DNA from 3 places in the Halomonas sp. PAMB 3264 genome. Region 3 is predicted to be linked to each of the others. Evidence: predicted binding sites of a transcription regulator. Region 3 holds the regulator's gene; each other region holds the start of a gene.

Region 1 (2,268 bases), 1.7 Mb from region 3:
CCATGTGCGTCAGGGTGCTGTCGCGTTTGGCCTGCTTTTCGATATGCAGGTGCTGATGCGCCTGGGCGGCCACCTGGGGCAGGTGGGTAACGGTCATCACCTGGCCCTTTTCACCGAGCCGGCGCAGCAGTTGGCCGACGATTTCGGCCGTAGCGCCAGAGATGCCCACATCCACTTCGTCGAACACCAGACTCGGGATGGTGGAGTGGCTGGCCGCGACCACCTGGATGGCCAGACTGATGCGTGAAAGCTCACCGCCAGAGGCGACCTTCGTCAGCGGCCGGGCGGGTTGGCCAGGGTTGGCGCTGATCAAAAACTGTACCTGATCCAGCCCGTCCTGAGCGGGCGTTTCGCGGCTCGAGACGGCCACCTCGAAGCGCGCCTTGCCCATGGCCAGAAACGCGAGCTGCTGCTGCACTTCCTTGCCCAGTTTGCCGGCGGCTTTTTGACGCGCCTCGGAAAGCGCCCTGGCGTCCTGACGGTAGCGCTCACGGTATTCGGCGACCTGACTGCTTAGCGACTCGAGGTCTTCATCGCTTGCCTCCAGCTGGGCCACTTCGCGGGCAAGCGACTGGTGCAGCGCGTAGAGCTCCTCCGGGGCGACGTGATGCTTTCGCGCGATGCGGTGCACATCCGTAAGGCGCTCGTCGACCCACGACAGGCGCTCCGGGTCGAGCTCGGTGACACTGGCAAAGCGGGCGAGCTCGCCCGTGGCCTCTTCGACCTGAATGCGGGCGTCCGAGAGCATCGCTAGCGTGTTGGCCAGCACGCCCTTGTCGCTGCCAGGCAGGGCGCTGAGCCGGGCATAAGCCTGATTGAGTAGCGAAAGTGCGCCGCCGTCATCGCTTTCGCAGCACTCCACGGCGAACTGGGTTTCACGCAGGGTCTCCTCGGCGTGGGCAAGCGTCGACTGCTCCTCTTCGAGCACCTCGAGTTCACCTTCGCCCAGCGCCAGCTGGTCGAGCTCCTCGACCTGGTAGCGCAGAAGCTGGCGGCGCGCTTCGACTTCGCTCCCCGCTTCGCTGCGCTTTTTAAGCCGTGCGCGGGTCGCGCGCCACTCCTTGAAGGTTTCGGCCAGCGCCTGGCGTTTACCCTTGAGACCGGCGTAGTCGTCCAAAAGCGCCAGGTGAGTCTCTTCGCGCATCAGCGCCTGGTGGGCGTGCTGGCCGTGGACCTGAATCAGCAGCTCGCCAAGCGTCTTGAGATCGGCAATGGTCGCCGGCTGGCCGTTGATCCACGCCTTGGAGCGGCCGCTGGCGGTCACCACGCGGCGAAGCAAGCACTCCTGAGAGGAGAGTTCGCGCGCCTCGAGCCACTCGGCGGCGGCGGGCAGGCGGGCAATGTCGAAGTTGGCCGAAAGGTCGGTGCGTTCGCGGCCGTGGCGCACGCTCCCCGCGTCGGCGCGCTCGCCCAGGCAAAGCCCCAGGGCGCCGAGCAGGATGGATTTACCCGCCCCGGTCTCCCCGGTGATGGCAGTCATGCCGTCGGTCAAATCGAGTTCCAGACGGTCAACGATGGCGTAATCCTGAATGACGAGCTGAGTCAGCATAGGGCCTCCCGGGCAGGGCTCTATAGAAACTGGATGCTTATACAATGATTGTTGTTTTATACAGTAGTCGATAACTCACTTCAATGCCCCTCTTGAGATGCCAAACAAGGCCCCCATATAGCGTGCATACGCATTAATGAACCCGTTTAACTCACACACTTTATTTCAACCAGCGGGCGCTTACGCGCCGCGACCGCATTCAGGAGTACGGCATGGCGAAAGAACCGCAAACCCCGATCGATGACGAGCTGGCCCGCCAGGAGCAGGACGCCGAAGTAACCGAGCAGGCCGACGAAGAGCGCCTGATCGAAGGCGATCTCGAAGGTGTACTGGACGATGAGTCGCCGCTGGGTACCGAAACGTTCGACGAAGGCGTGAGCAACCCGGAAGCCGAGGTGCTGGCGGCCCGCGTCGAGGAGCTCGAACAGAGTCTTTCCGAGGCGAAGGATCAGTCGCTCAGAGCGTCTGCCGAGGCCCAGAACGTGCGTCGCCGCGCCGAAGCGGAAGCGGAGAAGGCGCGCAAGTTCGCTCTCGAGAAGTTCGTCAAGGAGCTGCTGCCGGTGGTGGATAGCCTGGAAAAAGCGCTGGACAGCATGCAAGAGGATGCCTCTGACGCGCACCGTGAAGGTGTGTCCATGACGCTCAAGATGCAGCTCGACGTGCTCAACAAGTTCGGCGTCGAAAGCGTCGAACCCAGTGGCGAGCCCTTCGACCCGCAG
Region 2 (2,268 bases), 240 kb from region 3:
GTAAGGAGGGCGCCATGAGTATTGAACAAGGTTCCAGGCCAAGCCTGCACACCACCTCGACCGCCGAACTCAAGGCGATGTTGAACGACTCGGTGGAGATCATCGACGAAATTCGCGCTGAGCTCGACGCCCGAGAAGCCCAGACTCAGGAGCTCGAAAAGATGGACACCCTGATGGTCGAGGCCCGGCCGAAGCTTCAGGAGATCCGCGGCTTCTTCGCGCTGGTGCTCGACGAGCTCAAGGCGCGGCGCGGCCCGAACCGTTAGCGTTGGTTAGTCGAACAGGTCGCCCTGAGTACGGGGTGGCCTGAAGTCGCGCGTGTTGAGCCCCTGCTCGGCGCGGGGCTGCATGCCCCATTGACGGCTGGCGCGCTTGAAGCGCTGCTCGATCATGTCGACGAACACGCCTTCACCGCGAAAGCGCTTGCCGAACGCCGCCTCGTTGGTCTTGCCGCCCCGGCACTGGCGAATCAGGCTCATCACCTTGTCGGCGCGCTCGGGGTAGTGGGCCACCAGCCACGCCTGGAACAGCGGCGCGACCTCGCGGGGCAGGCGTAGAAGCATCCAGCTCGCGGTGCGCGCGCCGGCGCCGCGGGCCGCCTCGATCAGCCGCTCGATTTCGTGGTCGGTCAGCCCCGGTATCACCGGCGAGATCAACACCCCCACCGGCACCCCGGCGGCGCTGAGTTCGCGAATCACCTTCAGCCGCGCCTGGGGCGAAGCCGCTCGCGGCTCCAGGGTGCGCTTCAAGTCGCCGTCCAGGCTCGTCAGACTCACCAGCACCCGTACCAGTCGGTGCTCGGCCATCTGTTTCAAAAGATCCAGATCGCGCAGTACGAGGCTTCCCTTGGTCACCAGCGTGACCGGGTGGCGGCATTCGAGCAAAAACGCGAGCAGGCTCCGAGTGGTGCGGTATCTAGCCTCGATCGGTTGATAACAGTCGGTGTTGCCGGACAGGTTGATCGGCCGGCAAACGTAGCCCGGTTTCGCAAGTTCGTCGCGCAGGTGCTCGAGCATGCCGGTACGCGCGATCAGCCGGGTTTCGAAATCGAGCCCTGGCGACATGTCCCAGTAGGCGTGCGAGGGCCGGGCGAAGCAGTAGATGCAGCCATGCTCGCAGCCGCGGTAAGGATTGAGCGAGCGATCAAAGGAGAGATCCGGTGAGCTGTTCCACGCAAGCGCGCTCTTGCTTGGCTCCTCGCGTACCTCGGTGGCAAGGCTTAAAGGAGCGTGCTCCTGCCACCAGCCGTCGGATTCCTCGACGCTGACACTCGGCGCAAAGCGGTTGTGCGGGTCGAACGTTGCCCCGCGGCCCTTGTGAACGACACTGCCCCGGGGGAGGGCGCGTGAATCCGACATGACGCTATCCGATCGGCAATAGGTTGACTGTATGAATATACACTATATTACCGCTCGTGCTAACGACAACCGCTGGCCGTGGTGAACGGAGTGTCACTGAAATCGCGCTAAACGTTCATCCCGCTGTCATCTGGCGTGGCTAATTTAAGTCTCTCTTAATCAATGACTTGGATGAACAGCATGGTCGCTTTCAAACGCTGCGCGCTCGCGCTTGCCTTGGGTGCCGTTTTTGCCACGCCGGCGCTTGCCCAACAACACAGTGCCAAAAACGTCATTTTGATGATCACCGACGGTGCGGGTATCGAAACCTTCCGCGCCGCCAGCTACTACCGCCACGCAGTGCTGGGTCAGGAAGTGTACGACGACTTCGACACCCAGGTTTTCGCCGCTACCTACCCGCTGACTACCGCCACCGAGCCGACCATGAGCGACGAAGGCAAGGTCGAGTTCGACCCTGCCGAGCTCTGGAGCGATGAAGCGGCCGAGGGCGTGGGCTTCGAAGGCAAGCTGGGCGACTACGACAGCTATTTCGCCGGCTACAACTACGCCCGTGAGAACTTCACCGACAGCGCCGCCGCCGGCACGGCGTTGGCCACCGGCCAGAAGACCTACAACAGCGCCATCAACTGGTCGAACAACGACGAGCGCATGAAGCACATCGGCGAGTACGTGGTCGAAAGCGGTCGGGCGCTGGGCGTGGTCAGCTCGGTGCAGCTGAGCCACGCGACGCCCGCCGCGTTTCTGGGCCACAGCCCTAGCCGCAACGAATACGCCGCGCTGGGTGAAGAGATCATTGACTCGGGCCTTGCCACCGTAGTGTTCGGCGCCGGCCACCCGTACTTCGACGACGCCGGTAACGCGGTCGACAATCCGGACGAAGACGCCTTTCGCTACGTGGGCGGCGAAGCCA
Region 3 (2,268 bases):
GGCGGCTCCATCACCGAGGCGAGCCAGCACTCGGATCTGCAAACGGGCCGATTTTTCATGCGCTACGAGATTCTCGCCGACTCCATCGGCATGAGCGCGGCCGAGCTCGAACAGGCGTTTGCGCCCATCGCCAACGCGTTTTCGATGCAGTGGGCGCTGGTCGATACCCAAAAGCGGCGCCGGGTCGTGATCATGGTGTCGAAAGAGTCCCACTGCCTGGTCGATCTGCTCTACCGCTGGCAGGCTGGCGAGCTCGACTGCGACATCGTGGGCATCATCTCCAACCACCCGGACATGCGCGCGCTAAGCGAGTGGTACGGGATCGATTATCACCACATCGCGGTCGACCCCAGCGACAAGCAGCCCGCGTTCGATGCGGTGCAGCGCCAAGTCGAGGCGCTCGAGGCGGACTGCATCGTGCTGGCGCGCTACATGCAGATTTTGCCGCCGGCGCTCTGTAGCCAATACGCCGGCCAGATCATCAACATCCACCACAGCTTTTTGCCGTCGTTTGCCGGTGCCAAGCCCTATCACCAGGCGTTCGAGCGCGGCGTGAAGCTGATCGGCGCGACCTGCCACTACGTGACCGAAGAGCTTGACGCCGGCCCGATCATCGAACAGGACATCCACCGCGTCAGCCACTGTCACACGCCCACGGATCTGGTGCGCTTTGGCCGCGACGTGGAGAAGTCCGTGCTCGCCCGCGGGCTCAGGTGGCACCTGGAAGATCGCGTGCTGATCGACGGCAACAAGACGGTCGTCTTCAACTAAAAAACGGGGCACGAAAGTGCCCCGTTTTTGGTTTATAAGCTTGAGGATGACAATACGGGCCGCCGTGCCGGGCTGCCCGTAGCGAGGGTCTTTCGCCATGGATGGCGAAAGTAGCGCCCAGGGAAGGGTTCACAGCGCCCTCGCGCAGGGTTGCCCGGCACCGCCACATTTCCTGTCTCAATCGATAGGTCAATTAACCCAGCGCCTGGCCACTGCCGCCGCGAATCACGCCAACGCCGACACCTTCGATATCGAGCTGCTGGGTGCGAAGGTCGATTTCGATCGGGGCGAAATCGCTGTTCTCGGCGTGCAGCGTGACCTGGTGGCCGTCGCGGCGAAAACGCTTGACGGTGACTTCGTCCTCCAGGCGCGCCACGACGATCTGGCCGTCGCGTACCCGCTCGGTGCGGTGTACCGCCAGCAGGTCGCCTTCCAGAATGCCGATATCCTTCATCGACAGCCCGCGCACGCGCAGCAGGTAGTCGGCCTTCGGCGTGAAATACTCCGCCGGCAGCGGGCAGTAACGATCGATGTGTTCGGCGGCCAGAATCGGGCTGCCCGCGGCCACTTCGCCGATGATCGGCAGCCCCTGGGTCGCGGATTCGACGCTGTCGCTGGCCTCAGCGGCGGATTCCGGCGCTTCCACCCCTTCCTGATTGGGCAGGCGGATGCCGCGGGAGGTGTGGCGAATGATACGGATGGCGCCCTTGCGCTCGAGCGCGCGCAGGTGCTCTTCGGCCGCGTTGGGTGAGCGAAAGCCCAGCGCTTTGGCGATTTCAGCGCGGGTGGGTGGGTAGCCGTACTCGTTCATGGTCTTCACGATAAAATCGAATACGTGCTGCTGACGAACGGTAAGAGGACGAGGCATGGCTGACTCCAGGGTAAAAGGTAACTATAAAAATGACTTAAATATATGTGTTTAAGTATACAGTATGTTCCTCTGTCCAGTATATGACTCAAGCCACGGATTATAAAGCCGTTCGCCTTTAAAAGAGGGCATATCAGGGTTTCGCACGATTGAGCCCGGCGTTTTAATGACCTACTATTTCGCGATGTTTTAAACACTCGTTTTCTGGAGGGCGCCATGGCGCAGTCTGATACCGTCACGCGTATTCTGGATACGGCGGAGGTGCTGTTCGCCGAGCGTGGCTTTGCAGAGACCTCTCTGCGCAACATCACCAGCAAGGCGCGGGTGAACCTGGCGGCGGTGAACTACCACTTCGGTTCGAAAAAGGCGCTGATTCAGGCGGTGTTTGCGCGCTATCTCGACCCCTTCAGCCAACGCTTTCACGAAGCGCTGGATGAGCTGCACGCCCGCTATGGTGATGATGAGATTCCTCTGGAAGTACTGCTCGAAACCATGGCCACGACGGTGTTGACCGTGCCGGCCGAGCGCAACAGCTTGAAAGTGTTCATGCGCCTGCTGGGGCTCGCCTACAGTCAGGCTCAGGGCCACCTTCGCCGCTATATCCAGGAGCAGTACGGCGATGTCTTCAC

The links. Region 3 encodes LexA, which represses DNA repair genes until DNA is damaged. Its sites were predicted from a motif close to TACTGTNTANNTANACAGTA; they were not measured.
Region 1: the regulator LexA is predicted to act here: its motif matches at 1,596-1,615, upstream of recN (DNA repair protein RecN).
Region 2: the regulator LexA is predicted to act here: its motif matches at 1,384-1,403, upstream of RN347_RS10515 (PA0069 family radical SAM protein).

Annotation. Positions count from the first base shown of each region.
Region 1 is NZ_CP134866.1:397,756-400,023, forward strand. Features, by position in the region: gene recN (DNA repair protein RecN) at 1-1,549, opposite strand, end outside; gene grpE (nucleotide exchange factor GrpE) at 1,762-2,268, shown strand, end outside.
Region 2 is NZ_CP134866.1:2,323,960-2,326,227, reverse strand. Features, by position in the region: gene RN347_RS10525 (Na/Pi symporter) at 1-4, shown strand, start outside; gene RN347_RS10520 (hypothetical protein) at 15-266, shown strand; gene RN347_RS10515 (PA0069 family radical SAM protein) at 273-1,358, opposite strand; gene RN347_RS10510 (alkaline phosphatase) at 1,539-2,268, shown strand, end outside.
Region 3 is NZ_CP134866.1:2,084,192-2,086,459, reverse strand. Features, by position in the region: gene purU (formyltetrahydrofolate deformylase) at 1-771, shown strand, start outside; gene lexA (transcriptional repressor LexA) at 965-1,639, opposite strand; gene RN347_RS09360 (TetR/AcrR family transcriptional regulator) at 1,856-2,268, shown strand, end outside.